One region of the Clostridium sp. SY8519 genome, then DNA from elsewhere that is predicted to be linked to it. Evidence: riboswitches for the same ligand, from Rfam matches in the RefSeq annotation. Region 1 holds a riboswitch; each other region holds the start of a gene.
The links. A riboswitch is a leader RNA that binds a small molecule or an ion and turns the genes downstream of it on or off. The one in region 1 is predicted to bind thiamine pyrophosphate.
Positions count from the first base shown of each region.

Region 2: it holds a riboswitch for thiamine pyrophosphate, as region 1 does, so the genes downstream of both, thiS (sulfur carrier protein ThiS) here and thiM (hydroxyethylthiazole kinase) in region 1, are expected to answer to the same signal.
Region 3: it holds a riboswitch for thiamine pyrophosphate, as region 1 does, so the genes downstream of both, CXIVA_RS06185 (thiamine-binding protein) here and thiM (hydroxyethylthiazole kinase) in region 1, are expected to answer to the same signal.
Region 4: it holds a riboswitch for thiamine pyrophosphate, as region 1 does, so the genes downstream of both, thiD (bifunctional hydroxymethylpyrimidine kinase/phosphomethylpyrimidine kinase) here and thiM (hydroxyethylthiazole kinase) in region 1, are expected to answer to the same signal.

Region 1 covers NC_015737.1:494,416-502,037, forward strand. The annotation lists gene CXIVA_RS02380 (cupin domain-containing protein) at 24-677, opposite strand; gene pflB (formate C-acetyltransferase) at 934-3,198, opposite strand; gene pflA (pyruvate formate-lyase-activating protein) at 3,287-4,045, opposite strand; gene CXIVA_RS02395 (Crp/Fnr family transcriptional regulator) at 4,261-4,998, opposite strand; gene CXIVA_RS02400 (flavodoxin family protein) at 5,114-5,731, opposite strand; TPP riboswitch at 5,907-6,010, shown strand; gene thiM (hydroxyethylthiazole kinase) at 6,137-6,958, shown strand; gene thiE (thiamine phosphate synthase) at 6,945-7,607, shown strand.
Region 2 covers NC_015737.1:1,870,356-1,877,977, reverse strand. The annotation lists gene CXIVA_RS08775 (TetM/TetW/TetO/TetS family tetracycline resistance ribosomal protection protein) at 1-89, opposite strand, end outside; gene CXIVA_RS08770 (TraX family protein) at 156-875, opposite strand; gene CXIVA_RS08765 (lactate permease LctP family transporter) at 1,303-2,880, shown strand; gene CXIVA_RS08760 (thiamine phosphate synthase) at 3,002-3,607, opposite strand; gene thiH (2-iminoacetate synthase ThiH) at 3,623-4,876, opposite strand; gene CXIVA_RS08750 (thiazole synthase) at 4,893-5,666, opposite strand; gene thiS (sulfur carrier protein ThiS) at 5,753-5,947, opposite strand; TPP riboswitch at 6,040-6,158, opposite strand; gene CXIVA_RS08740 (ABC transporter ATP-binding protein) at 6,223-7,622, opposite strand, start outside.
Region 3 covers NC_015737.1:1,300,830-1,308,451, forward strand. The annotation lists gene CXIVA_RS06160 (VWA-like domain-containing protein) at 1-36, shown strand, start outside; gene CXIVA_RS06165 (AAA family ATPase) at 64-1,563, shown strand; gene truA (tRNA pseudouridine(38-40) synthase TruA) at 1,670-2,440, shown strand; gene CXIVA_RS06175 (LysR family transcriptional regulator) at 2,517-3,431, shown strand; gene CXIVA_RS06180 (uroporphyrinogen decarboxylase family protein) at 3,542-4,531, shown strand; TPP riboswitch at 4,602-4,703, shown strand; gene CXIVA_RS06185 (thiamine-binding protein) at 4,816-5,112, shown strand; gene CXIVA_RS06190 (ABC transporter permease) at 5,081-5,860, shown strand; gene CXIVA_RS06195 (ABC transporter substrate-binding protein) at 5,857-6,924, shown strand; gene CXIVA_RS06200 (ABC transporter ATP-binding protein) at 7,062-7,622, shown strand, end outside.
Region 4 covers NC_015737.1:1,587,678-1,595,299, reverse strand. The annotation lists gene CXIVA_RS07525 (MFS transporter) at 1-1,097, opposite strand, end outside; gene CXIVA_RS07520 (YibE/F family protein) at 1,348-2,451, shown strand; gene CXIVA_RS07515 (YibE/F family protein) at 2,448-3,227, shown strand; gene CXIVA_RS07510 (hypothetical protein) at 3,357-3,857, opposite strand; gene thiC (phosphomethylpyrimidine synthase ThiC) at 4,009-5,319, opposite strand; gene thiD (bifunctional hydroxymethylpyrimidine kinase/phosphomethylpyrimidine kinase) at 5,337-6,221, opposite strand; TPP riboswitch at 6,438-6,547, opposite strand; gene CXIVA_RS07495 (YoaK family protein) at 6,802-7,503, shown strand; gene rpoN (RNA polymerase factor sigma-54) at 7,553-7,622, shown strand, end outside.

The DNA of each region.
Region 1 (7,622 bases):
TTTTCTTCCGGTATTCCCGCCTGTTATTCCAGTGTCAGCAGCAGTGCCATTTTGAACTGTTCTGTTGCCTTTACAAAATGGAGGCCGCCTTTCGCGAAATGGAAGTTTTCCCCGGCCTTGATCACATGCTCCTTTCCATCATAACCAATAATACCTTCCCCGTCCAGCGCAAAAATCAGTGCCTCTCCCGGCGCCGCATGCTCTGCCAGGCCTGTGCCTTTGTCAAAGGCCATAATGACAAATTTCATCTTGTCATTATGTACGACATCCATGTTTATGATCTTTCCTTCCTGGTAAGGAACCAGATCTGCCAGTTTAAATACTTCTCCTGCGTGAATCGCTCCGTTCATAATATCCTCCTTCTGAATCGAAATCTCTGTGTATACCGCGTGGTCCGATGTCCGGATTCCCACCGGTGTGTCCGTTAACGTCAGGATCCCGTCTCCGGCACCCAGGACCCTTTGATAGCCTTCCTTCCCATATACTTCGATGCTTCCGTCAGCCACCAGTATCAGCTTGTGATAGGGATAAATTTCCGCGCTGATGTCCGTATGCTCTGCCAGGGAAAAATAACTGATGGCATTTTCGCCGTTATATATTTCCTTTGAAACCGTGCATCCGCTGACCGGCATATTGTCATTCGCTATGGAAAAGACCTCTCCGACTTTTTCTTTCATTCTGCACCGCCTTTCTCAGCGACTTTTTCTGTGTATTGCTTCTGTCAGCATTTAGGATACACAAAATTCCCAGCAGATTCCGTATCTGAGGATACAGTTTAAATTATTTTTTTGTAGTTCTGTGGACTCATCTGTTCCGGAATCTCCTCCCCTGGTCCAAAAACGCCCGGACTCTGTGGTCTGCCGCCGCATACCACAGAGTCCGGGCGTTTTCCCGGGAGGGGATCCCCTCCCGGCGTTCTGTGATTTTATTTTCTTATATTCTCTCATGCACACATCTGGAGATAACATCCTGCTGCTGCTCTCTGGTCAGGTCAATGAACTTAACCGCATACCCGCTGACACGAATCGTAAAGTTCGCGTACTCCGGTTTTTCCGGATGTTCCATGGCATCTTTCAATTTTTCCACACCGAAGATGTTGACGTTGAGATGATGGGCGCCCTGATCGAAATATCCGTCCAGAATCCGCACCAGATTCTCTGCCCGGGAAGCATCCTCATGGCCGAGGGCATCCGGATGAATCGTCTGTGTATTGGAAATTCCATCCAGCGCATACTCGTAGGGCAGTTTTGCCACTGAGTTCAGGGAAGCCAGAAGGCCGTTTTCCTCTGCTCCGTAGGCCGGATTTGCGCCCGGCGCAAAGGGAACATAGGCTTTTCTTCCATCCGGAAGCGCGCCGGTTGCCTTACCGTACACAACGTTGGATGTAATGGTAAGAATCGAAGTGGTCGGCTCGGAATCCCGATAGGTGTGGTGTCTTTTGATCTTCTTTAAGAAGGTCTTCAGCAGCCATACCGCTATGTCATCCGCTCTTTCGTCATCGTTTCCGTAACGGGGGAAATCTCCCTCAATTTCATAATCTGTCACAAGGCCGGATTCGTCACGGACTGTTTTCACCTTCGCGTATTTTATTGCGCTTAACGAATCTACCACATGGGAAAATCCCGCAATTCCTGTCGCGAATGTCCTGCGGACATCGGTGTCAATCAGCGCCATCTCCGCTGCCTCGTAGTAATATTTATCATGCATATACTGGATCAGGTTCAGGATATTGACGTAAAGTCCTGCCAGCCAGTCCATCATCTGATCGAACTTGTGGATCACCTCATCATAATCGAGATACTCGGAAGTGATGGGGGCATACTCCGGTCCCACCTGCATATGGTTTCCCTGTTTATCCAGAAACTTCTCGTCCTTTCCGCCGTTGATTGCGTACAGGAGGCATTTGGCAAGGTTTGCCCGGGCGCCGAAAAACTGCATTTCCTTCCCCGTCTGTGTCGCGCTGACGCAGCAGCAGATGCTGTAATCGTCGCCCCATACCGGTTTCATCACGTCATCGTTTTCATACTGGATGGAGGATGTCCGTACGGAGATCGCTGCCGCGTACTTCTTGAAGTTTTTCGGCAGTGCGGAGCTGTAGAGAACGGTCAGGTTCGGCTCCGGTGAAGGTCCCATGTTTTCCAGGGTGTGAAGGAAACGGAAGTCATTTTTGGTAACCATCGGCCGGCCGTCCATGCCGACGCCCGCCACTTCCAGGGTTGCCCAGACCGGATCGCCGGAAAACAGCTCATTGTAGCTGGGAATCCGGGCAAATTTCACCATGCGGAACTTCATGGTCATCTGATCAATCAGTTCCTGCGCCTCTTTTTCTGTCAGGGTCCCTTCCTGCAGATCCCGCTCGATGTAAATATCCAGAAAAGTGGAAATCCGTCCGACGGACATCGCCGCGCCGTTCTGTGTCTTTACCGCCGCAAGGTAGCCGAAGTATACCCACTGCACCGCTTCTTTCGCATTCTTCGCCGGCGCGGAAATGTCATATCCGTAAGCGGCTGCCATTTCCTTCATGCCTTTCAGCGCACGGATCTGTTCGCTGATCTCTTCTCTCTGCCGGATAATGTCATCAGTCATTGTGCCATCTCCGCAGTTCGCGAAGTCTTCCTGCTTTTTCGCAATCAGAAAGTCAATGCCGTACAGAGCGACTCTTCGGTAGTCACCGACGATTCGTCCCCGTCCGTAGGTATCCGGAAGCCCGGTTATGATGTGCGAATGTCTCGCGGCACGCATCTCCGGAGTATACGCGTCAAATACTGCCTGGTTATGGGTTTTATGGTACTCTGTAAAAATTTTGTGGAACTTGTCGTTGACATGGTACCCGTAATTCTCAGCGGCTTCTTCCGCCATCTTGATTCCGCCATAGGGCATAAAGGCCCGTTTTAACGGCTTGTCCGTCTGAAGACCCACGATTTTCTCCAGATCTTTCATCGATGCGTCGATGTAGCCGGCTCCATAGGCAGTCAGGCCGGAAACCACTTCTGTTTCACAGTCCAGTACACCACCCTTTGCCCGTTCCTCTTTCTGCAGTTCCTGTACTTTGCCCCACAGAAGATCGGTTGCCTCTGTCGCGCCTTCCAGGAAGCTTTCATCGCCGTCATAGGGTGTGTAGTTCTTCTGGATGAACTCCCGTACATCGATATCATCGGTCCATTTATTTCCTTTAAATCCTCGCCATTCTGTTCTCATATCCTGCTCTCCTTTCTGCGCTGCGGCCGCTGTTGCGCGTTTCGCATTTTTCTGTCTGCCCTGCAGCTTCTGCAATGCGTTCTCTATTTTACGCAACGCTTACTCTTGCCGGCGCAAACTCACCCGCGCCGAGAATTTCTTCTGCCTGTTTCACCTGCTGCCCCGTCGGACTCTGCACGCCCTCCAGCGCATAGGGAATTCCAAGCTTTTTCCATTTATAGGCTCCCATGGAATGATAGGGAAGCACTTCCACTTTCTGAATATTGGAAAGCGTATCCAGGAACGCCCGTTCCTTCTGTAAATCTTCCGGATCATCGGTCCAGCCCGGCACAAGCACCTGACGGACCCAGATGGGTTTTTTTATCTTATCCAGATAGCGAAACATTTCCAGTATGTTTTCATTCGGCACACCGGTCAGTTTCATATGTTTCATCGGATCGATCTGCTTGATATCCACCAGAAGCAGATCCGTATACCGCATCAGCTCCTCAAACTTTGCAAACCACTCGCCCTCCGGCCGGAAAGGCTGGCCTGCCGTATCGATTACCGTGTGGATGCCCCGCTCCTTTGCCTTTTTCATCAGCTCAAGCAGAAAATCAATCTGCAGCAGCGGTTCTCCGCCGGAAACTGTAATGCCGCCTTCGCTGCCCCAGTATGGCTTGTACCGCAGTGCCTGTTCGATCAGCTCATCCGCGGTGCGCAGGTCATCCGACTGTCCGTCCCAGGTATCCGCGTTATGGCAGAACTTGCATCGCATCGCGCATCCCTTCAGGAAAATCACAAAGCGAATGCCCGGGCCGTCGACCGAACCAAATGTCTCAATTGAATGAATTCTTCCCTTGATCATGGCGCCCTCCTGTTTCCAGCAAAATAAAATAAAACCGTCTGCCACAATTTCTGTGACCGACGGTTTGTTCTGCTTCCATCTGTCATCTCCTTGTGACAAGCTGATAGTAGCAGACTCTTGCGCCAAGTTCTTTGATTGTAATCAAGTAACTGGATTCTTTCTCATTTTTCAAAAAATGTTTTGGGCTGCAGACTTCCAAAAAGGGCCGAGTCCGGCTAATTCAATTCCGTCATATGCCGCAGTTTCTCATGATTCATTACTTTCAGGCGCCCTCGCCCGGTCCGCTGAATCACGCCATCCTTTTCCAGCTGCGCAATATTCCGGCTCACTGTCTCCACCCGCAGATTCACCGAAGAAGCAATGTCGTCCAGTTTCAGATGGATCTCAGGCCCCAGACATCTCCGTTCCCGCCGAAGCAGAAAAGTGGCCACCCTCTGCTTCGGTTCCCGAATCGACAGAAGCATCACTTTCTCCTCCGCATCCATGATATCCTGTGCCAGAATCTCAATCAGGCTCAGAGAAATCTGCGGATGACGGGTAAGCACATTCATAATCGTCTCACGGGGGATCTCGCAGACTGCCACTTCGCTCATGCAGATCACGTCATAATTGTACCGGTGTTCTTTCAGGAAAATCCCGTGCCAGACACTCTGACCGTCATGCAGGACATCCAGGATATGTTCCTCCCCCATGGCGTCTGTTCTGGAAATTTTGACTTTTCCGCTTCGAATAATAATCACCGAGTTGATTTCATCCTCCTCCGCGGCGATATAACTTCCCGCCTGAAACGTGGAATGCACGGACTTACCCGCCAGTTCTTTCTGAAGCTCCAGCGGGAGTTCCCGAAACATGCGCACTTCAGAAATACAGATCTTCCCTTCTGCAAGAAATCTGCAGTTTTCTCTTCCGCATCCGATCTTCTGAATATGCTCTTTCTTTTCCTCAGTTTTCATCCTGTTTTCCCTTCTTTACCCGTTCCTCCAGGCTTTCCCGGAGCATCTGATCATCCACTGAAATATTTTCCGCAGCAAGCCGTTTGTTTCATGGCCATCTGCGCCACAAAAACGATTATCGGATAAAATGCGTCGGCTGCCACTCTTCCTGTTCCGGCAGGCCGTAAGCTTCTTTTCCCAGCGCAATACTCTTCATCAGGAATGTCATATTTCTGGCAAGCACCCGCATCGTCTGAAGACCTTCCAGGTCTTCCGCTGCTTCTCCCCGTTCTCTTCCATGGATGCTGTTCCAGTACTGGCTGGATGCCACCGGCATTCCGCAGATCGTAAAATATTTGTTCAGTTCGTCAAACGTCGCAGACAATCCGCCGCGTCTTGCGGCAACCACACTTGCCCCCACCTTCATGGTCTTGTCAAACCGGGTGCTGTAAAAAAGTCTGTCCAGACAGGCAATCAGCGTAGCATTTGCTGACGCATAATACACCGGGGATGCCACCACAAGGCCGTCGGCTTCTTCAAATTTCGGCGCGAGTTCATTCACAATATCATCAAATATACATTTGCCCTTGTCGGCGCATGTCCCACAGGCGATACATCCGCGGATATCCTTGTTTCCGATCCGGACAGCTTCTGTTTCTACGCCTTCCGCCTCAAAAATCTTTATCATTTCATTCAGCGCAATGGTTGTGTTTCCGTCTTTTCTCGGACTTCCGTTGAGAATCAGTACTTTCATGTTGTTTTCGCAGCTCCTCTCTTCAAGTGAATCTGATCCACTATTTTATTCTAGTTTCCCACAAATTATCATATTTTATCCGGACTGTCCACTGCAGCGTCACCCTATTGCTGCTTCCAGGCAACCTTCTTCCTCTTCCCTATATTGACATCTCTCCCCTAACCTCTATAATAACTGGTAGAAACAGGGGAGTCCCCAGGGACTGAGAGTGGAATAGAATTCCTGACCCATAACCTGATTTGGATCATGCCAACGTAGGGAAATAGTTTTTCGCATTCACTAAGCGCAGTCCATACAGGACCGCGCTTTTTTCTGCAGCGATCTGCGGAACCTGCATTTCACGGCGCATCGGCTGGTGCATATGTATGGTTATCCCTGCATCTGAAACAGAAGGAGAATTCTGAAATGATCAAAGACTGTCTGGAGAATGTAAAGAAAAAAGCACCGCTCATACACAACATTACCAACTATGTCACCGTCAATGATGTGGCAAATGTACTGCTTGCTGTCGGCGGAAGTCCCATCATGTCCGACGAACCGGAGGATGTGGAAGATATCACTGCCATCTGTGACGGATTAAACATCAATATCGGAACCCTTCAGAAACGTTCCATTGAGGCAATGTATCGCGCAGGCAGAAAGGCAAACGCTCTCGGCCACACACTTCTCCTCGACCCGGTAGGCGCAGGTGCTTCCAGACTGCGAACCAATACCGCGGTATCTCTGATGGAGGAACTCAAATTTGATGTCATCCGCGGGAATGTATCCGAGCTTAAGGCTCTGGCACTGGGCAGCACTACAACCAAGGGCGTGGACGCGGACGCCGCAGATGCCGTTACCGAAGAAAACCTTGAGCGCATGGCTGCATTTGCCAAAGACTACGCCAAAACCTGCGGATGTATTATTGCGATCACAGGCGCGATTGATCTGGTCGCTGACGCTTCTTCCTGCTATGTCATCCGGAACGGACGCAGGGAAATGAGCACCGTTACCGGCACCGGCTGCCAGCTTTCCGGTCTGATGACCGCATTCCTTGCCGCCAATCCGGACAGCAAGCTGGAAGCCGCGGCAGCCGCCACGATCCTGATGGGTCTGGCCGGCGAAATCGCTGTAAAAAACCTGACGGGAGCCGAAGGCAATGCATCTCTTCGCATACGCATCATTGACGCCGTCTGCAATATGACCGGAGAAACACTGGAACAAGGAGCAAACTATGAAATTCGATAAAAAATCCCTTCTCTTATACGCTGTTACCGACAGACACTGGCTGCAGGGCAGGACCTTATACGAAGCTGTCGAGCAGGCCTTAAAAGGCGGCGTATCTTTTCTGCAGGTACGCGAAAAAGATGATATGCGGCTTTCCCATGACGAATACTTAAAAGAAGCGCTGCAGCTGCGGGACTTGTGCCGTCGGTATCAGGTTCCCTTTGTAATTGATGATGATGTGGACCTCGCCCTTGAGACAGACGCCGACGGTGTCCATGTGGGGCAGAACGATATGGAGGCGGGAAATGTCCGGGAAAAACTTGGCCCCGACAAGATTTTAGGCGTATCCGCCCACACGGTAAAAGAAGCATTGCTGGCCCAGGAACGGGGCGCGGATTACCTGGGTGTAGGCGCGGTATTTCCCACCGATTCCAAAGATGACGCGGAACAGGTGGACCACGCTGTCTTATCGGAAATCTGCCGGGCTGTGGATATTCCCGTCATCGCAATCGGCGGTATCACCAGAGATAACATCCTGTCCCTTTCCGGAACCGGAATTGCCGGAATCGCTGTCATTTCAGCAATCTTTGCAAAAAAGGATATCCAGGCAGCCGCCCGGGATCTTCGCAGTCAGACGCTGAAGGCAGTCAATCGTGAAGTGAACCTGTGAGAGCAGCATGAACTG
Region 2 (7,622 bases), 1.4 Mb from region 1:
CCGCCCTGGTACAGCAGCGCTTCTGCCAGTGTGGTTTTCCCCGCATCGACCGGGGCAAGTATTCCCAGTGTAAATCGATTTGTCCTCATAATTTTCTCCGGGCCGAGCCCGTTTTCCTTCCTTTTCTCAAAACCGCCTCCGGCCGGCGGGACGCCTCAGGCTACAGCAAAGCGTATCCCTCCCAGCACTGCCAGGTGAGCCGGATAAAACACATAAAAAAACCATTTGTTAAATTTGCTCCCGGAGCCGCGGCTCCCGTCATAACACTTCAGCAGCGGAACCGCCAGGAGCATCCCGCCGTTCCACAGACTCAGATACCATGCTTCTCCGGAAGAAACCGCCGCGGCCGCCGCGCCGCCCCAGCAGCAAACAGCCAGCAGGCTGTAGGTCAGCCACATTTTTTTCGGCTGACTGCGCAGCATATAAAATACAAGCACCATCAGCGGGCCGTACCCGCCCCAGTCGCAGAACAGGGACAGCAGCACGGCGCCTGCCGCGGCTGCAATCCTCCCGGCGGACATTCCCACCCGGGTGATTCCCGCCAGCATCAGCAAAGACAGAAGCAGCGTCACCAGCATGTTTCCCTCGGAAAACAAATGCCGCGGCCAGCCGGCGCCGAATCGCGCAAAGACAAACGCCGGCTGCGCGACAGCAGCAAATACCGCAAGCCGCAGGACATAGCGCTTCAGGGAACTGGTATGCTGAAACCCTGCTGCCAGAAAATAGCACATGACAGGAGCCGTCAGACGGCCGATCAGGCGAAACAGGTCATACAGTCCCGGTTCGTTTCCCCGCATCAGCACAAACGCGGCAATATGGTCCAGCAGCATCGCTGCGGCAGCCAGGTATTTCAGACTGGTTCGATTCAGGCCCATGCAGTTTCTTCCTTTCTTTTTCTGTCAAGTATACCATAAAGCAGGACAGGCTGCCGCAAAAGCGGCAGCCTGCTCTTCGGGGGATAAGAAAGCGACTTGTTCATCTCTGCAAAAATCAACAAAAAGTATCCCCGCCCGGACCTCTGTCTCTGCAAAAAACAGCGGTCCGGAAAATATTATAAACAAATCGCTCCGGAAAGTGCAACAGGTTTCTATTGTTTGACTTTTTGTACAATTTGCCCTTCACTCTCGTCATACTCCCTAAGTTTTGTCAAGTTTTTCCTATAATATTTTGTCTAATTTGTCTATATTATAACAATATTTATTTTTTTCGTTTGTTTATTTTGATAAAAAGCATTGAATTTTCTCCGGCAATATGGCATTATAATAGACAAATGTTTCAAGAAAACAAAAGGAGGATTGTGTTATGTTATTTGTCAAGTTTATCCTTGCTTTAATCCCGATCATCTGGCTGATTGTTGCACTGAGCGGCATCAAGATGGCCGGCTTTAAAGCCTGCGTGATCGCGCTGGTCATCGCAGCCATTGAGGCAGTCGCGATTCCGTTCTGGCATATGCGCCCGGTCGACGCTGCTTCCGCTGCGCTGGAAGGTACGCTGAACGCGTTATGGCCGATTATTCTGGTTATCATCGCGGCGCTGTTTACCTATAATCTGACCCTGGAAACCAAAGCCATGGATTCCATTAAGAAAATGCTTGCCAGCGTATCCATGGATCAGCGTATCCTGATGCTGATCATCGGCTGGGGATTCGGCAACTTCATGGAAGGTATGGCCGGATTCGGTACCGCAGTCGCTATCCCGGCAGGTATCATGGTTGCGTTAGGCTTCAACCCGATTCTGACGGTAGTCGCTTGTTTCGTTATCAATACCACGCCTACCGCTTTCGGTTCTGTCGGCGTACCTACCGCCACACTGGCCACTGTTACCGGGCTGGATGTAGGCACCCTGGCAGCAAATACCGCTGTCATCGAACTGATTCTGATGTTCCTGTCTCCGTTTATCGCCATCTGCATTCTTGGCAAGGGATTCAAGGCTTTAAAAGGTGTCTTCGGCATCACAGTGATTTCTTCTCTCGCATTCGTTGCCCCGGCGGTTCTGACTGCCTTCGGCATCGGCGCGGAGCTTCCGAATATCATCGGCTCCATCGTATGTATGGTGGTTACCATCCTGCTTGGTGTAAAAACCAAAAACCGCCCGGTTCCGGATGAATACCGCGTACTGAAGAAAGTACCGGAATCCGGTGAAGGCGCAGCCGCAGCAGAAGAACATTTTGACGTAAAGGAAGGCATCAAAGCATGGAGTCCTTTCGTACTGATCTTCATCTTCCTGCTTTGCACCAGCAAGATCATCCCGTTTATCAACGGACCGCTGAGCTCCATTAAGAGCAGTTTCCAGATTTATACGGGAACCGGTGATCCGCTGGGCTTTACCTGGATCAACACCCCTGGTGTCATCATCTTCATCGCTGCCATCATCGGCGGACTGATTCAGGGCGCAAGCTTTGGTACCATGGGCAGAGTTTTTGTCAAAACGGTAAAAAGCAACTGGAAGACCATCGTCACCATCTGTGCCGTACTGGCCACCGCCAAGGTAATGAGCCACTCCGGCATGACCTCTGATATCGCAGGACTCCTGGAGAAATCCGGAAACTTCTTCCCGCTGGTATCTCCTCTGATCGGTGTCATCGGCGCTTTCGTAACCGGCAGCGGTACTTCCACCACCGTGCTCTTTGGCGATATGCAGCGGCAGACAGCGGAAGCCATCGGCGCCAACCCGTACTGGCTTGCTACCGCTAACACCATGGGCGCCGGCATCGGCAAGATGATCAGCCCCCAGGGCCTTGCCATCGGTGCAGCAGCCATCGGTATGTCCGGTCAGGAAAGCAAGCTGATGAGCGCCACCGCCAAGTACTGCGTCCTGTGCGTAATCATCGCCTGCCTGTGCACATATCTGCTCCCGATGCTCGGTGTACAGATCGGATAATCGAATTTATGCCCTGACTGCTTTTCAGGCAGCGGGACTCAATGATACAGAACTGTTTTTACAGGCCTGCCATAAAGACCTTTCTGATCCGGATCTTTTTCCGGAACAGAAAGGTCTTTTTTCACTCCATAAAATCTGATTCCCGCAGAGCATCAATCAGCGCGCCCGGATCCGCGCATCCCATCAGGCTGCTCATGACGCAGACACCGGCACAGCCGGTATCGCGCAGCTCTTTCAGGCGCTCCGGCGTAATTCCGCCAATGGCATACACCGGGATGTGCACGGCCCCGCAGACTTCCGTGAGAAACTCAGCGCCCCGGCCCGGCAACCCTTTCTTGCAGTCCGTCGCGAAAATATGGCCCGCGGTCAGATAGGTACAGCCCAGCGCTTCCGCCTGCCGCGCTTCTTCCACCGAATGGCAGGATGCGCCCAGGACTCTAAAGCTCTTCCGTTCTTCGGCAGACATCTGCACAAGGGCGGGCAGCGGGACATGCAACGCGGCAGCCTGCAGACTTCGGGCGGCCGCCGGATAACTGTGCAGAATACCCGTCACCTGCTCCCGGCGGCAGAGTTCCAGTACTTCTGCCGCCAGTCTTCGGTACTGTTCCGGGGACAGGTCTTTTTCCCGAAGGATCAGAGCATCCGGATGTCCGCGGACAATTTTCCGGATTCGTTCCAAAAACGGTTCTCTGCTCAGCTTCCGGCTGGTTACTCCTATGATTTTCAAAAGCCGCCTCCGTTTTTATACATACAGATAATCATTCAGCACCGGCTGCAGCCCCTCATCGGACATATCTTCGTACATCCCGGACAGGCTTCTGCCGTCGCAGATCTCAAACTGCTCGTCTCCTTCTTTTTCCTGTGCCTGTCTGCCGGTATACTTGCTCTCATGGTCTCCGATTCCGGTTGACACGCCGGCAGATATTTTTGTGGCCGCGATTTTTACGATACCATTGCGGAACTGGGCGCTTTCCCTGGAAGATACGGTGATGCCCACATAAGGCAGAAAAATCCGGTACGCGCACAGCACCTGGCACAGCTGCCGCTCCCCCACATCCAGGGGATTGATCTTCTCGTTATTGATAATCGGCCGCAGACGCGGGCAGGACAGGGACATCTCCGCCTGGGGATATTTTCTCTGCAGATAATACACATGCATCCCAGTGGCCAGGGCGTCTTTGCGGAAATCTGACAGACCCAGCAACGCGGAAAATCCTACGCCCCGCATGCCGCCCATAAGCGCGCGTTCCTGGGCATGAAACCGGTAGGGCCACACCCGCTTATGCCCCAGCAGATGGAGGGTCTCATATTTGTCCGTGTCATATGTTTCCTGGAACACCGTCACATAGTCCGCGCCGCATTCGTGCAGATACCGGTAATCCTCTGTATTAACCGGATAGACCTCCAGTCCCACCATGCGGAAATATTTCCGTGCCAGCCGGCAGGCTTCCCCGATGTACTTCACATCGCTCTTTGCCCTGCTTTCTCCGGTCAGAATCAGGATCTCTTCCATGCCGCTGTCCGCGATCACCTTCATCTCATGCTCCACCTGCTCCAGCGTCAGTTTCACACGGGTGATCTGATTGTAGCAGTTAAATCCGCAATATACGCAGTAGTTTTCGCAGTAATTTGCAATATACAGCGGGGTGAACAGATACACCGTATTGCCGAAATGCCTGCTTGTTTCCCTGCGTGCCCGCTGCGCCATCTCTTCCAGGAACGGTTCCGCCGCAGGAGACAGCAGTGCTTTGAAGTCTTCGATGCTGCAGATCTCATGATCCAGTGCCGCCCGGACATCACGGGCCGTATACTGACTGCAGTCATAACTGTTCATCTGCTCCATGACTTTTTCACAGACGTCCGAGTCAATCTGTTCCATCCCCGGCTGGTACTTCATATGATCCGTCCGGGAGGAGGGATCGGTTTCCAGCCGGTGCTTTTTTTCCAGGCTCTTTGCCGTCATCTGGTCCGAGTCAAAGATAAACTCATTTTCCATTGCTCTGTACACCTCCTCAGTCATGCAGGAATCCGGTCAGCGGGTCGGAAGACGCCGCTCCCCGCAGCAGCACGCGTCCCAGTCCGGATAAATATGCCTGTCTGCCGGCTTCGATGGCTTTGCGAAAAGCCGAAGCCATCAGCGGAAGATCCCCGGCTGTGGCCAGTGCCGTATTGGCCATAATCGCCGCCGCGCCCATTTCCATTGCCTCACAGGCCTGGGACGGTCTGCCGATTCCCGCGTCCACAATGATGGGCAGGTCGATTTCATCAATCAGAATCTGAATAAACTCTCTGGTGGCCAGTCCTTTGTTGGATCCGATGGGGGAAGCCAGAGGCATCACGGCTGCCGCGCCGGCCGAAACAAGATCCCTGGCCGCATTCAGATCCGGATACATATAAGGCAGTACCACGAACCCCTCCCGGGCCAGGATCTCTGTCGCCCGGATCGTCTCCTGATTGTCCGGCAGCAGGTATTTGGAATCCCGCATGATTTCGATCTTGACGAAATCACCGCATCCCAGCTCCCGGGCCAGACGGGCAATCCGCACGGCTTCCTCCGCGTTCCTGGCTCCTGAAGTATTGGGAAGCAGCGTCACTCCTTCCGGAATATAATCCAGGATATTTTCTTTTTCCGTTGTATTTGCCCGGCGTACCGCCAGTGTCACGATCTCCGCGCCGGCATCTTCCACTGCTGCCCGGATCAGTTTCAGGGAATATTTCCCCGATCCCAGAATAAACCGGGAGGAAAATTCCTTTCCGCCAATGACTAATTTGTCCTGTGTCTCCATTTTGCTCCTTCTTTCTGTTTCTGCCCAGACGGAACTCTGTCCGGAACTTCCGCCCTTCCTGTGTCTTACGGTCTGCAGACGGTCTGTCAGCCGCCGCCCATGAACTGTACGATCTCCACCACATCGCCATCCTGCAGAATCACAGCGGCATACCTGTCTTTGGGCAGAATTGCTTCATTGTATTCCACAGCAATGACGCGGGGATCATAGCCCGCTTCCCGCAGATAATCCGCCAGTGTCCTGCCGGCTGTGTCCAGTTGTACTCCGTTAATCTGTACCATTCGGGTCCCTGCTCCTTTCCTTTCATTCCTGTGCAAACAGCGAAAAACACGAAAAAAAGGAAGGCGCCTGACTGGCGTCTTCCCTGTATTCTCATCTTATTTCCAGACTTTCCTACGTTGGCATTATCCAAATCAGGTGTATGGGTCGAAGGTGTACCTTCCTCTCAGCCTGTCCGGATGCTGTCATCCTCAAGCTCCCCGCTGTTCACTTGTTAATTCTATTATAGCCCTGCTTTTTCGCCATTGCAAGCCGTAATTTCTGATTTCTTTTCCATTCATGAAGCGGTGCCGGCAAACTGGGAATTATACAGTGACGTATAAAAACCATTGGCTGCCATCAGTTCCTCATGGGTTCCCTGTTCAATGATTTTTCCCTCTTTCATGACAAGAATCCGGTCCGCGCTGCGAATGGTGGAAAGCCGGTGTGCCACAATGAAGCTGGTCCGTCCTTTCATCATCTTGCTGAATGCCTCCTGGATCCGGATTTCCGTCCGGGTATCAATACTGGAAGTCGCCTCGTCCAGAATCAACATGGGCGGAAGCGTCAGCATGATCCGGGTGATACACAGCAGCTGTTTTTGTCCCTGGCTCAGACTGTCATCGTCAATCACCGTGTCCAGCCCTTCCGGCATCCTGCGGATAAATTCCCAGCTATGGGCCTCTTTGGCTGCCTGAATGATTTCCTCTTCGGATGCCTCCGGCCGTCCGAAAGCGATATTCTCCCGCACGGTTCCCTGTTTCAGCCAGGTCTCCTGCAGAACCATACCGTATCCGCGCCGCAGGGACTGCCGGGTCACCTGGTAAATATCCTGTCCATCCACAGAAATCTTCCCTTCATCCACATCGTAAAAACGCATCAGCAGGTTGATCAGTGTGGTTTTCCCGCATCCGGTCGGACCCACAATCGCCACGGTCATACCAGGCTCTGCCCGGAAATTAAAGTCCTGAATCAGCGGTTTTGTTTTCTCATAAGAAAACGCCGCATGTTCAATGGCAACACTGCCCTGAGCCACCTGCAGTTCCCGATCCGGCTCTTTGCTCATGGGTTCCGCCTCGATCAGCGCGAATACCCGGGCCGCGCAGGCCAGCGCGTTCTGCAGCTCCGTAATCACTGAGCTGATATCATTAAAAGGCTTCATGTACTGGTTCGCGTAGGACAAAAGCACGGTCAGACCGCCTACGGTCAGATTGCCGCCCAGGATCCGAAAGGCGCCTACCAGTGCCACCAGCGCATAAATCACATTATTTACCGCCCGGGTGCCCGGATTGGTCAGGGAGCTGAAAAACACCGCCTTCTGGGAGTATTCCTGCAGTTCCAGGTTCACTTTACGGAACTGTTCCGAGGCTGTTTCTTCATGGCCGAAAGCCTTCACCACTTTTTCGCTGCCGACCATTTCGTTGATCAGCGCCGTCTGCCGGCCCCGGACTGCCGTCTGTTTCTGGAACATCCGGAACGAACGGGTGGAAATAAAACGGGCCACAAAAAAGCTCAGGGGGGTCATCACAATCACCAGCACGGTGATTCCGATATCTCTCTGGAACATAAAGACCAGTGTGGCAATGATCGTGACAATCCCGGAAAACAGCTGCGTAAATCCTAACAGCAGGCCATCCGACAGCTGATCGATGTCCGCGATGACACGCTGCACAATATCCCCGGAACTGTGAGAATCCA
Region 3 (7,622 bases), 810 kb from region 1:
CCGGACTGGGCCATGCGGCTGTATCTGGAAGAATAACCGGGAGACAGAATGGAGAGAGCATGTATGAACATTAAAGAAGCAAAAGAAGAGATCATCAATACGATACAGGCATACCTGAAAAAGGATGAAACCGGTGCTTACGAAATTCCCGTGGAGCGCCAGCGGCCGGTGCTTTTAATGGGACCGCCCGGCATCGGAAAAACCGCGATTATGGAGCAGGTGGCCAGAGAGTGCGGCATCAATCTGGTGTCCTATACCATCACCCATCACACCCGGCAGAGCGCCATCGGTCTGCCGTATATTTCCCAGCGGGAATACGGCGGGAAGACCTATTCCGTAACCGAATATACCATGAGTGAAATCATCGCTTCGGTCTACGAGCAGATCGAGCGTTCCGGCATCCGGGAGGGGATTCTCTTCCTGGATGAGATCAACTGTGTATCGGAAACCCTTACCCCTACCATGCTGCAGTTCCTGCAGTACAAGACCTTCGGCAGCCACAAGGTGCCGGACGGATTTATCGTGGTGACCGCGGGCAATCCGCCGCAGTACAACCGGTCGGTGCGGGATTTTGACCTGGTGACCCTGGACCGTGTCAAACGGATCAATGTGGAGGCGGATTACGGAGCCTGGAAGGCTTATGCCCGTCAGGCCGGGATACACGGTTCGATCCTGACCTATCTGGAGATCAAAAATAAGAACTTTTATTCGATCCGCACAGATGTGGAAGAAAAATATTTTGTCACAGCCAGAGGCTGGGAGGATCTGTCCCGAATTCTGACTGTTTACGAAGAAATGGGGCGGCCGGTGGATGAAAAACTCTGCGTGCAGTATCTGCAGGATCCGGAGATTGCCCGGGATTACGCCACATATTACGAACTGTACAACCGTTACAAAACGGTCTATCAGGTGCAGGAGATCCTGGCGGGACGGCTGGAAGAGGGAGAAAGCAGCTTAAAAACCGCGCCCTTTGATGAGAAACTGAGTCTCCTGGGCCTGCTTTTGGACAGCCTGGATCAGGAGTTCCGCGGTTACGCGGAGGCACTGGAAGTGCAGCGGGCACTTTTCGGACGGCTGAAACGTCTGGGCGAAGAGGAGAAAAGTCAGCCGGCTGACGCGCTGGAGACACAGATCCGGGAAGCAGAGCGCAGCTATGCAGGCAAGAAAGAAGCCGGGCTGCTGTCGCCGGAGCAGGAACGTGAGCAGCGTCTGGTGATCCGGGCGCTGCAGGAGCTGAAGCGGAAGCTGGCCCTGGACCAGGCCTCCGGCGCCGGGGCGGAGGAAGAGATCCGTCAGTGGTTTAACACCAGGGAGCAGCAGCGTAACGAGGCAGTGGACCGGGCAGGAGAACATCTGACCAACTGTTTTGCCTTTCTGGAGCGGACATTCGGGGAAGAACAGGAACTGGTGATCTTTCTCTCCGAACTGTCCGCAGGCTACTACAGCCTGAAATATGTCAGCGAGTGCGGCAATGACGCCTACTACCGCTATAACAGACTGCTGCTTTTAAAAGACCAGCAGCAGGAGCTGAAAGATCAGATCCGTCAGGTGATGCAGCTGTAAACGGCGGGGGCGCACACGAAGTTGAAACGTCCAAGCCGCCCGCTTTAGCGTCAGCTGTAAACGGTGGGGCGCGCAGCAGAAGAAAAAAGGAAAAGGAAAGCGTCTGATGGCAGCAGAAAAGAAAAATTATCGCATGACCATAAGCTATGACGGCACACGGTATGCCGGCTGGCAGAGACAGAAGAAAAATGAACAGACCATACAGGGCAAGCTGGAGCATGTGCTGTCCGTGATGGAGAAAGAGGAGCAGCGGGCAGAGGCCGCCGTGCAGGTCATCGGCGCCGGACGTACCGACGCGGGTGTCCATGCCCGGGCAATGACGGCAAATGTATTTCTGCGGACGGAGCGGACAGCGGAGGAGGTCGGACAGTATCTGAATCAGTATCTTCCGGAGGATATCAGCGTGGATCAGGTAAAAATCGCGTCCGACCGGTTCCACAGCAGATACAATGCCATCGGCAAGACCTACCGCTACACCTGCTGGTACGGAACCGGCAAGCCGGTCTTTGACCGGCGGTATGTCTGGGCCCTGGAAGAACGGCCGGATGTGGAACAGATGCGCCGGGCGGCAGAGTTCCTTACCGGGCGCCATGATTTTAAGGCATTCTGCGGCAATCCCAGATATAAGAAATCCACAGTGCGGGAAGTGGACCGGATCGAAATCCGGGAGGAATGGCCGTATCTACGGCTGTATTTCCACGGAACCGGATTTCTCCAGAATATGGTGCGGATCCTGACCGGAACACTGCTGGAAGTGGGCGCCGGGCGGATGCAGGCAGAAGACATGCTGCGGATTCTCGCGGCGGGCGTACGGGCCCAGGCGGGACCCACGGCACCGGCCCGGGGGCTGTGTCTGCTGGAAGTGGACTATGACTGAGCGAATCCAGTCTGTGGCCGGTCAGATACCGGCAGGATGACAGGAAAATTACGACGGAGCGAGTCGGAGGTGCGGAATGAATCAGAAGATACGTTATTTTCTCCGGGCGGCAGAAGAAAAAAGCTTTTCCAGGGCGGCACAGCAGATCTATGTATCCCCCCAGGCGCTGACGAAGCAGATTACCGCGCTGGAGCAGGAAATCGGCGGCGAACTGTTTACCCGTTCCTCCCGGGGAATTGAGCTGACCCGGCTGGGCGTATACGCCCGGGAACAGCTTGGCAAGGTGGAGCGGGAGTACACCGAGGTGCTGGAAACGCTGAAACAGCGGGCGCATGACGGCAAAGAGCAGATCCGAATCGGCATCTTTTCCGCATTGCCGCGGGATGAGATGGTTACGCCGCTGGTATCTTTCCTCATGGCGTCCTATCCCTGCTATCAGATCAGCCTGGAGATGCTGGAACTGGAGGAAGGGCGGAAAAAGCTGATGAGCGGCAGGCTGGACATTCTGCTGACGAATGTGCATGAGCAGGATAACCTGTTCGGATACGAGGGGCTTTCCTTTGGGGAGCATGACGTAGAGGTGATTGTGTCCCTGCTTCATCCCTGGGCGATCCGGGATTCCATCACCTTGGAAGATATGCGCCGGGAGACGTTTCTGAAACTGAAGGTGGACCGGGATCATTACAATGTGCCGCTGTCGGAGAATTTTTATGAAAATATCCCCTGCAGAGAAGTCAGGGAAGTCGGCAATTTTGAGACCCTGATGGTGCTGATGCGGCAGGCGGAGGGGTTTGCGGTGTTTCCCATGATGTTCTACGGAGTGGAAAACGGGCAGGTCCGCGGATTTCCCTATCCCGGCAGGGCACTGCGCTATCACACGGCGCTGCTGTATCACCGGGACAGCAGGCTGAAGGGCCTCAGCGGGATTGTGGATGACCTGCGGGAGGAATTTGACCTGGAACCGATTCCGCAGGGACAGAATGGGATGTAACTTCTGGTTACAGCACAGGAGACAGAAACTGATTCCTTCTGCCGCAGGAAACTGTTAGGATAGAGACAGAAACAAAGCAGTATGACAGGCAGGACAAGGAGGCAGGGGTTATGCAGACACCAAAAGAAGCATTGCTGGCCGCATTGAAGGGAGAACCGATCGATTTTATTCCGGAAGTTTATTCCGTCATGAAGGATGTGGTATTCCCGGGAGAACGGTATTTCGGAAAAGACAATCAGCCGGACCCGTACGGAACCGGGCCGGATGCCTGGGGTGTGCAGTGGACCAATCTGGGTCCCAATCCACTGGTCAACGGCAATATGGTGGCCAAAGGCTTTATGCTGTTTGACGACATTGAGGACTGGCAGGAAAAGGTGAAGTTTCCGCCGCTGGACTTTATGCCGCTGGAGCAGATTTTTCAGGGCATGAGCGCAGGCATGGGCGTCAATCGGGAGACAGACGTGGTCTCCTGCCTGCTTCTGTCCGGCCAGTTTGAACGGATGAATCAGATGATCGGGATGGAAAACGCCCTGTGCGCCTTCTATGAATCTCCGGAGGCGGTCCATGCCTTTTTTGACGCGATGTGCAGCTACAAATTAAAATGCATCGACCTGGCCTTTCAGTATCTGCAGCCCCAGGTGATCCACATGCATGATGACTGGGGCACCAATAACAATATGTTCTTTGACCCGGAGCTGTGGCGGGAGTTTATCCGGCCGAATGAGGAGAAATACGCCCGTCGGATTCATGAGCTGGGCGGCCTTTACATCCATCATTCCTGCGGCTATATCATGCAGATCGTGCCGGATCTGGCCGAGATCGGCGTGGACGCCATTGAGCCGATGATGGTATCCAATGATCTGGACGCACTGCTGGAACAGTATGGAGACCGGATTACCTTTATGGGTGGCATCGACAACCAGAAGCTGGATCTGGATGCCACATCGGAAGCGGAGGCCCGGGCGATGATCCGTGCGGCGATGGACCGTTATGCGGGAAAAGGCCGGTATCTGCCCTATTACATTCCCACGAATGAAGAGAAATGGTTCATCTACATGGACGAAGTGAACCGGTACGGCAGGGAAGTGCTGCGCCGGTAAGCGGACTTTTTTCATATACCTGCGCAAACTGCGTTGACAGTTTCCCGGCAAACAGCCTATAATCTTTTCGGAACAGAGCTAGGGGAGCAAGAGCTGAGAGCGCGGGAAGGCCCGCATACCCTCATTACCTGATCTGGATAATTCCAGCGTAGGGAAGCATAACAGATGCAAATAAAAAAGATCCCCCACAGTTTCTGAAGCGGATTCTGCTGCCGACCTATGGTCCGGCACAGGCGGCCGGTTCGTTCTGCGGGGGATCCTTTTGCGTGAAAGGAGAAGAAAAAATGGAAGCCAGTGTAGCAATCCAGACACTGCCGGAGGCATCGGACGACGAGGAACTGATCCGCATCGTAGATGAAGTAATCGCTTATATCGCCCGGTCCGGTTATAACTATTATGTAGGACCGTTTGAAACTACGATCGAGGGCCCTTATGACGCCCTGATGGATATCGTCAAGGAATGCCAGCATATCGCGGTGCGGGCCGGGGCCCCTTCCGTGGCAGCGTATATCAAAGTAAGTTATAAGCCGGAAGGCGAGGTACTTTCCATTGAGAAAAAAATCGGAAAATATCACGAATAAGCTGTATCCGCTGGCGGCGATTGCCGTGATTCTTATTGCCTGGGAGTGCATCTCGTACTTCGGCGTGGTGCCGAATTTCATGCTGCCCTCCCCGGTGCAGATGATCGCTGCCTTTGTAAAAGATTTTTCTGTGCTGATGCTGAACCTGGCCACTACACTGATCGAGGCAGTGCTGGGGCTGGTCATCGGTGTGGCGGTAGGATTCGCGGCGGCCTGTATTATGGATCGCTGGGAAGGCGCCTACAAAGCGCTGTATCCGCTGATCGTGATTACAGAGACCATTCCCACGGTGGCCATTGCGCCGCTTCTGGTGCTCTGGTTCGGTTATGAGATGACGCCGAAGATTGTGCTGGTTATTATTATCTCATTTTTCCCCATTGCCGTGGGGGTGCTGGACGGATTTCATTCCGCGGACAAAGACGCGGTGCATCTGCTCCAGGCCATGGGAGCCACAAAATGGCAGATTTTCCGGCACATCAAGATACCGGGGGCGCTGCCCCAGTTTTTCTCAGGGTTAAGGATTTCCGTGGCATATGCCATCGTAGGCGCTGTCCTGGCGGAATGGCTGGGAGGCTTCCGGGGACTTGGCGTATACATGACCCGGGTCAAAAAATCATTTGCCTATGACAAGATGTTTGCGGTGATTCTGCTGATTACCGTGATCAGTCTGCTGCTGATCCTGGCGGTAAATATTGCGCAGAAAAAGATGATGCCATGGAATGAAACAAGAAAGGATGAGACGAAATGAAAAAGAAAATTTTCAGCCTGCTTCTGACAGCAGGACTGGCCGTGGGGCTGCTGGCAGGATGCGGCAGTTCCAAGACTGGCGACACTTCCGCGTCCGGAAGCGCGGGCAAAACAGAAAACAGCGCGTCTGCGGAGGGCACTTCCTCGGGGGATCTGAAAGAAGTGACCTTTGTCCTGGATTGGACGCCGAATACCAACCATACCGGTGTCTACGTGGCGGATCAGCTGGGCTATTTCAAGGACGCGGGACTGAAAGTAAAAATCGTCCAGCCGCCGGATGACGGGGCGGAGACGCTGGTAGGAAGCGGAAAAGCCGATTTCGGCGTATCCTTCCAGGACACCATGTCCTCCCTGATGGCAGGCAAAAAGAAAAGCGTGCCGATTACCGCGGTGGCAGCCGTGATTCAGCATAACACATCCGGTATTATGTCCAAGAAGAGCACCGGGATCAAATCCCCGAAGGATATGGCGGGCCACAGCTACGCCACCTGGGACTGGGACATTGAGAAAGCCATTATCCGGAATGTGGTAAAGGCAGACGGCGGCGACTACAGCAAGATCAAGATGATTCCGGAAACCATCGACGATGAAGTATCCGCGCTGAAATCCGGCAGCATCGACTGCCTCTGGGTTTACTACGCATGGGCAGGGATTTCCGCCAAAGTGCAGAATTTTGATATTAACTACTTTGCGTTCCGGGATATTAATCCGGTCTTTGACTACTATTCACCGGTCATCATCGCCAACGACAGTTTCCTGAAAGACCATCCGGACGAGGCGAAAGCGTTCCTGTCCGCGGTTTCCAAGGGATACACCTATGCGATCAAACATCCGGACAAGGCAGCGGATATTCTCTGCAAGGCAGTGCCGGAGCTGAACGGGGACCAGGTAAAGGCCAGCCAGGAATATCTGGCGGATCAGTACCAGGCGGACGCGTCCCGCTGGGGAGAATTTGACGCAAAGCGCTGGAACCGGTTCTATCAGTGGGTCAACAAAAACAAATTTTATGACAGCAGTATTCCGGACAACACCGGATTCACCAATGAGTATCTGCCGGAAAAATAGTGCTCTGCCGGGAAAACAGGGCTCTGCCGGGAAAACAGGACTCTGTCGGCAAAACAGAATAACTGCCGCGGGGAGCGGGGAACACAGGGCTCTGCGCAGGTGAAAAAGACAGGCGCAAGGGCAGCAGGAGTAATTGTATGCATAAGCTTGAGACAAAGAATGTCTCCATGTCATTCGAAGAAGGAAAAATCATCGATCAGATCAGTATCCATGTGGAAAAAGGCGAGCTGGTCAGCCTCCTGGGGCTGTCCGGCAGCGGAAAAACCACGCTGTTTAACTGTATCGCCGGGATCTACCATCCCCAGGAGGGACAGGTCCTTTTAGACGGGCAGGAGGTGACCGGGCAGACCGGCCACCTGAGCTATATGCTGCAGAAAGATCTGATGCTGCCCCATTACACCATCGAGGAGAATGTGGCGCTGCCGCTGCTGATCCGGGGAGAAAAGAAAAAAACAGCTATTGCCCGGGTGCAGCCCTATTTTCCGGATTTCGGCCTGGAAGGAACCCAGAAGAAATATCCGCATCAGCTTTCCGGCGGCATGCGGCAGCGGGCGGCGCTGCTTCGGACCTATATGTTTTCGGACAATGTGGCCCTGCTGGACGAACCGTTTTCCGCCCTGGATACGATTACCAAGGGGGCGATCCACAAATGGTATCTGGATGTAATGAAGCAGATTCAGCTGACCACCGTGTTTATC
Region 4 (7,622 bases), 1.1 Mb from region 1:
GTGGATCCAAACGACGCAATCAGCAGATTCGTATTAATGACAGAGAAATTCATGGAATAATGCGTACGCCCGTAAAAATCACTGATCAGTGCGGAATTGGTCGGTGTAACCCCTCCATAGGAAAATCCGCCGCAGACAAATCCCAGGATAATCAGCCCGAAGCTGCCGGTTCGAATTGCTGTCAGAAGGATCAGGCCGGTCACCAGAAATCCGATCATTACCACTGCCATCGTGGGACGATATCCCCCTTTGTCATACATTGTCCCGAATATCACCCTGCCGATTCCGTTCAGTATGGAAATCAGTCCCACAACCGTGGCAATGGTGCCGGCACTGACCGTACTGCCTACCTGCGCGGCGATTCCGCTGGCCTGCGATACCAGCGCCAGTCCTGCCACGCTCAGAAGGACCGCCCAGATATAATAGAGCCAGAAGGATACTTTTTTCATCATTTCCCCGGTTCCGATATCCAGCGCCGGTGCCCTTCCTTCTTTTTTCTTTTGGTTTCCATCAGATGCCGGCGCATAATTTTCAGGCGGAGCAGTCACAAAAATGCTGCATACCATCAGAATCACGAAAATAATGATTCCCATCATGCGAAAGGTCATTTTCCAGGCGTCATCCCCGGTTGGCGGAGCTGCCGCCGCAAACAGCTTGCCCACAAGAAACGCGCTGAGTCCGAATCCCATCAGCAAAATTCCGGAAATCAGTCCCTGCTTATCCGGAAACCAGGCAGACATGGTGCTCATGACCGCGTTGTAGCAAAATCCGGAGGCTATTCCGCACAGAATTCCAAACCCCAGATACAAAGGCAGAATGGAAGCGCCCGTCAGAGATGCCAGGAAGAATCCGGCCAGAAACAGCACACCTGCCAGCAAAATATAGATTCTGACCTTGATCCGCTTTGCCAGGATACCTGCCAGCAGACAACCGATGCAGAACAATGCCATCACCAGCGTAAAAGTCAGTGACAGCGCCGTTGCGCTCCATTCCGGCCGCGCGGCGCTTATAGTCTTTGCCATCACAGACCAGGCATAGACCATTCCTGCCAGCAGCAGAATAATTACGCCGATTACTGCGTAAAACCATCGTTTCATACGCTCTCTCCTCTCAAAAAATACCGCGGCAGTTCCTGCCGGTTTTCGGCAGAAAATGCAGCGGTTTTCCCTGTATATTTATCTCACCGGCAAACACCGGCAGATATATTATAGCACGCAGACGGCGCATTTTCACTGTTTATTAGAACGCGCTCCCCCCGGCCTTCTCCCTTGACCGGAAAGCCTCCCATGACTACAATAAGAACGATTTCCCTGCCGGATTTCCGGCAGGTTACAGAAAGGCGAAACCATGAATTTTATGAAAACACGCCGTCCCATGGTGCTTAAACTGGTGCTTCTGTGTATCTTTGTGGCTGCTGCTGTCACCTTCACAGCCCATGACAGCCGGTTTTACCGGCAGCCAGTGGGCAAAGTTACCGCTGTCACCAAAGACAATGTCTCCGGAGCCGCCGGGACTTCCGGCGAAAAGACTTATACCCGGCAGCTGACTCTGACACTTCAGAATACCGAATATAAGGGACAGACGGTATCCATCACCAATACCTATACCACTTCCCTGTTCCGCACCTCCGCCTATCACAAAGGCGAGTACCTATTTCTGAAGTTAAACACGAATGCATCCGGCATCCGGTCCGCCCAAATCCTGCAGGTTAAGCTGGATGTCATCTGGGCGCTTCTGCTGTCCGTATTTATTTCCCTGGTGATCCTGATTGCCAGCCGGCGCAGCCTGCTGATTTTTGCCTCTCTGGCACTGAATCTTCTGGTATTTATCCTGGGCATGCGGGGACTGTACCACGGCACCCACGCCGCCGTACTGACGGCGGTCCTGACGGCAGTCTTCATCACGGCCGCCCTGCTGCTGTTAAACGGCAGTACCGCCAAGTCCTGGGGCGCGATCCTGTCCTCTCTGGCAACGGTGCTGCTTGTGGTCGGGCTCTATGAGCTGATCCTTCGGTTCACAGCCCCTCCCGCCTATGAATTCATTGATTACGCCAACGGCAACGAGCCGCTGGAATCCTACTATCTGGCCAGTCTGGTCTTCGCGATTCTCGGCGCGGTAACGGATGTGGCCATTACCATCCACGCCGCTGTCAGCGAGATCACCGCCACGGCCTCTGATCTCCGGCTCCGGGATATTGTGCAGTCCATCCGGGCTATCAGCAATGACATCATGGGCACAATGATCAATGTCCTGTTCTTTACCTTTATCTGCGGGGAACTTCCGGTCAGCATTCTGAAGCTGGCAAACGGCTATTCCATGATCACCCTTTTTAAATACGGGGCGGAATTTGAGATCATTCGCTTCCTGACCGGTGCCATCGGTATCGCCGCCGCGATTCCTATCTCCGGATTTTTTGCTGTATTACTGAAGAAAGGAGCCCTTCGCAAATGATGATTCTGATTCTGACTGTCGTTCTCTTCGTCCTGCTGGTGGCCATCGGGGACGAACGGGGTGTGGCCTCCATGTTCACCATCCTTGGAAATATGCTGCTGATGCTGCTCTGCTTCTACCTGATCGCCCATGGGAAAAATCCCTATCTGGTGACTGCTGTCTGCGTCCTTCTGTTCCTTCTGCTGACCCTGTTCGCCCAAAACGGCGCCAATCCGAAGACCGCCGCTTCCTTCCTTTCGGTTCTGATCGTCTTATGCGCTGTCACCGGTTTCAGCGCCTGGGTCATTTATGCCGGCAGTCTCGGCGGTTTCGGGGAACTCTATATCTACGATGAGGAGATCTCCTTTTTAAACAGCGAAATCGGCATCAGCGCCAATGCCCTGCTGATCTGTTCGATTCTGCTGGGCGTACTGGGTGCTCTGACCGATACGGCGCTGGCCGTCTCCTCCGCCCTGTATGAAGTCCACGCGAACAATCCTTCTCTGGGTTTCCGGGAATTATACCGCTCCGGCAGCAGAGTCGGACGGGACATTCTCGGCACCACCATCAATACGCTGCTTTTCGCGGAATTCGGTGAATCGTTCTTTATCTGGATGATCTTTCTGCGACAGGGATATACCCTGCCCCAGCTGCTGAATTCCCGCTCGCTTCTCCAGGAAGTCCTGCTGATTTTCGCGGCAAATATCGGCTGCCTGCTGATTATTCCCCTGACTGCCGCAGTCACCGCCGGACGGCTTCAGCCGTCCCGGCAGGATTCTCCTGCCGGAGACGTCTGATCCGCAGGTTTTCCGGGTCTTTCCCTGCAGACACTGTATCTCTGGCGCTGGCTGCTGCCGCCAGGCGCTATTCTGCCTCATCCGAGGCATGCCATTTTGGGAACCTTTCCTGTCTGTTTCCGCCGGACCCTATTCCGTCTGTCTGGTCTGCTCCCAGTAAGCCCCCATGCTCTGTCCCGGCTGATCAGTCACCTCATCGATCAGATAGGCTTCCAGCCCGGCAGTCTGCGGCTCCCAGCGCCGCGCTTCTTCTTCCGATTCGTATTCTACTTCGGCATAATAAAATTCCGAAGGACTGCCGGCGTCCACACAGCTGACCTCCAGCATATGGCCGTCCGGCAGGCGGTAATCCCGGCGCTCTTTGGTAATCAGGGGCGCGCCGATGAAGGCGGCCAGCCGTTCAAACAAATCCGCATCGATTTCCGTCTCGATTTCTTCCCGGGCAAGCCTTCCCTTTCCCTTAAAGCACAGAATATCATGGGTTTCCCCGGCTTCTTCCGCCTCCCGGCGGATCCGCACGGTGGGACGCACCGAGATATAGCCCTGCCGCATCTGATAGGTATGTTCCGGTCTCCCCGTATCTTTTTCTTCCGGCCAGCCGGCTACCATCCATTTCCGTTCGATCTCCATCACGCTGCTCCTTCTTTCTTCCAATGCTGCTGCACGCATGCGCGGGGCCATCGTTTTCCCCCCCCGAACACCTCTTCAAATGTATCTTTGCCATGCTCCGCGCATGTCACAGGTTCATCTGGCTGCTTCCAGAACAGTATAACCGGATTTTTTACAAAATGTCGATATATTCTCCCGAAAGCGCCTTATTCATGCTTCTTACCGCGCAGAATTTGCCGCACATACTGCAGGCTTCCGCATGGTCATCTTCCGGCAGGCGGTCTTCCCGGATCTTCCGGGCCGTTTCCGGATCCAGCGCGCAGGCAAACTGCGCCTCCCAGTCCAGTTCCCGCCGGGCGTCCGCCATCCGGTCATCGATGTCCCTGGCGTGAGGAACCCCTTTGGCGATATCCGCCGCATGGGCCGCGATCTTCGAGGCGATGATCCCCTGTTTTACATCTTCTACATTCGGCAGCGCCAGATGCTCCGCCGGTGTCACATAACACAGAAACGCCGCTCCGCTGGCTGCCGCCAGAGCGCCGCCGATTGCCGCCGTGATATGGTCATATCCCGGCGCGATATCCGTCACCAGGGGGCCCAGTACATAAAACGGCGCGCCCATACAGATGGTCTGCTGTACCTTCATATTTGCGGCGATCTGATCCAGCGGCACATGTCCCGGTCCTTCCACCATGACCTGCACATTGTGGGCCCAGGCCCGTTTGGTCAATTCGCCCAGGCGCACCAGTTCCTCAATCTGGCATACATCCGTAGCGTCTGCCAGACATCCCGGCCGGCAGGCATCGCCCAGAGAAATGGTCACATCGTGCTGTTCACAGATCTCCAGGATCTCATCATAGTGTTCATAAAACGGATTTTCCTCTCCGGTCATGCACATCCAGGCAAAAACCAAACTGCCGCCGCGGCTGACCAGGTTCATCTTCCGCTTGTGGGTTCGGATCTGATCGATGGTTTTTCTGGTGATTCCGCAGTGAAGCGTGACAAAATCCACGCCGTCTTCCGCATGCAGACGAACCACATCCACAAAGTCTTCCGCCGTCAGCTCCGCCAGATCTCTCTGGTAATGAATCACGCTGTCATAGACCGGCACCGTACCGATCATCGCCGGACATTCTCCCGTAAGCTTTTGACGGAACGGCTGTGTATTTCCATGGCTGGACAGGTCCATAATGGCTTCCGCTCCCAGATCCACCGCATGCATCACTTTTTTCATCTCCACGTCATAATCCTTGCAGTCTCTGGAAATTCCCAGGTTGACATTGATTTTTGTACGCAGCATGCTGCCCACACCCTCCGGATCCAGTGATGTGTGGTGGATATTGGCGGGAATCGCCACTTTGCCTTCTGCCACCAGTTCCCTAAGCTTCTCCGGCTCCATATATTCCTTCCGTGCCACTGTCTCCATCTGCGGGGTGATAATGCCTTTCCGTGCCGCGTCCATCTGTGTGGTATATGTTTTCATGATAAACTCCCTCTCTTTCAGAAATTCTGTGCAGCTGTTTCGTGACAGCCTTCGGTCTCTTCCGCTCCCTGTCTGCCGGCTGCGGTCTGATCCGGATCCTCCGCGTAATAACCATGCACCGCAAAGCCATGGTTCAGCGGGCCGCTTCCATTTCCAAGATCCAGCATGGCCGCCAGTGCCTCTGATACATACTCTTTTGCCCGCTGCACGGATGCTGTCAGGGAAAATCCCTTGGCCAGATTCGCCGCAATCGCGCTGGACAATGTACAACCGGTTCCATGGGTGTTCGGATTCTCAATCCGCCTGCCTGCAAACCAGGTAAATTCCGGATCTGCGGGGTTCCGGACCAGCAGGTCACTGGCCCCCCGGCTGCTGTGTCCGCCCTTGCACAGTACCGCGCATCCATATCTGCGGACAAGACTGGCTGCTGCCGAACACATCTCTCCCTCTTTCGTGATCTTCTGTCCGGTCAAAGCCTCTGTTTCCGGAAGATTCGGCGTAAGAACTGTCGCCAGCGGAAAAAGCTCCCGGGTCAGCGCATCTGCCGCGTCTTCTTTCAGCAGCTCTGCTCCGCTGGTAGATACCATAACCGGATCCAGCACGATATAACGCGGCTGATACTCTTTTAACTTCTTCGCGATGGAGCGGATTAGTTCCGTATCCGCCACCATGCCGATCTTAACCGCGTCCGGAAAGATGTCCGTAAACACCTGATCCAGCTGTGCCTCCAGACACTCCGGATCCGTGCATCTGATCACAGATACGCCGGTGGTATTCTGCGCTGTCAGAGCTGTGACCGCGCTCATGGCATACACGCCATTGGCCATCATCGTCTTGATATCTGCCTGAATTCCGGCGCCTCCGCTGCAGTCGCTGCCAGCGATTGTTAATGCTGTCCTCATACATTTGCCTCCTGTCTGAGTCTTCATTATTTTGTATCGCGACAGAAGGTGGTGCCCCCAATCTGCCGCTTTCCTGATGGCGGATCCTGCCGCCGAATGTCCGGACCTGTCCATGGCAGAAAACTTTCCGCAAAGTTTTCTGCCATAGAAAAAAGCGGCACCCTCTCGGATGCCGCTCAATCGTTCTGAACTCTTTTCCGCATCCTGCCCCAGTTTTGGCAGAATGCAGATTATTTCCCTACGTTGGCATTATCCACATCAGGTATCGGTCGAGACAGTATCAGTCTCCTCTCAGCCTGCTTCTGCAAGCTCCCTGTTATGTGATTGCAGTGCCGCAAAATCCACCCCAGGCAGATAATTCCGCCGGTCTGTCAGATTTCCAACACGTTACATTTATTATAAGCGCACCGGCAGCATTTCGCAATGGGCAGCCCGCTGTTTTTTCGGTATTTCTCTGATTTTTCCCGAAATGTGTCTGAAATTGTCCGAAACAGTATACAAAATTGTTTTTTTCAGCCGGAAAGCGTATAGTTACTGTTTTGGAAGGTATCTCTGTACGGATGCAGAAAGGAGTAGATCCATGGATCTGATTCAGCGAAATAATGACACCATCCTGCACATGACCATGAGCTGTGTCGGCGGTTTTACCGGCGTCTATGCCATCATGCTGCGGGATCACAATTTCGGTCAGGCCGCCACCGGCAACCTGCTGGAGCTCTTCAGCCGAATCGTAATCGGCCATTCCTGGTATGAAGTACTCTGGCGCGCTACAGCTCTGGGACTGTTTGCCTTGTTTCTCGGACTGGCCCACATGCTGGAACGCCGGCTGCCCGGACGCAGCCGTCTGATTTGTATTCTGGCGGAATACGCGGGAATCCTGATTACGGGGCTGATTCCCCCATCTGCTCCGCCGATTCCCGCGTTGTTTCCGGTGTTTGCGCTGACTGCTTTTCAGTGGGGCAGCTTCGCCGGCGCCAGGGGCTTCAGCTGTTCCACCATCTTTTCTTCCAACAATCTGAAGCAGACGGTCTTCTCCTTCCAGGATTACCGCCAGACCGGGGATCCACGGATGAAAGAAAAATTTCTCTTCTTTCTTTCCACTCTGATCTGCTTCTATGCCTCTGCCACGGCAGGCGCGTACCTGGTCCTGCACCTCGGTGCCCGGAGCATCTGGCTGTGCTGGATCCCCCTTTCCCTCGCGTTGTATCTTACCCTGGCCGCTGTCCGTCAGCCAAAGGAAGAGATTTCACCTTGCAGTCCGTCCTCTGCAATTGTAAAATAATATTAAGATAACTACTGTATCATTTATTTCCTGCAGAAGGAGCATCCACATGAATCATAAAATGCAGCTTGAACTGACCCAGAAGCAGACCATATCCCAGCAGATGCTCCAGTATATGG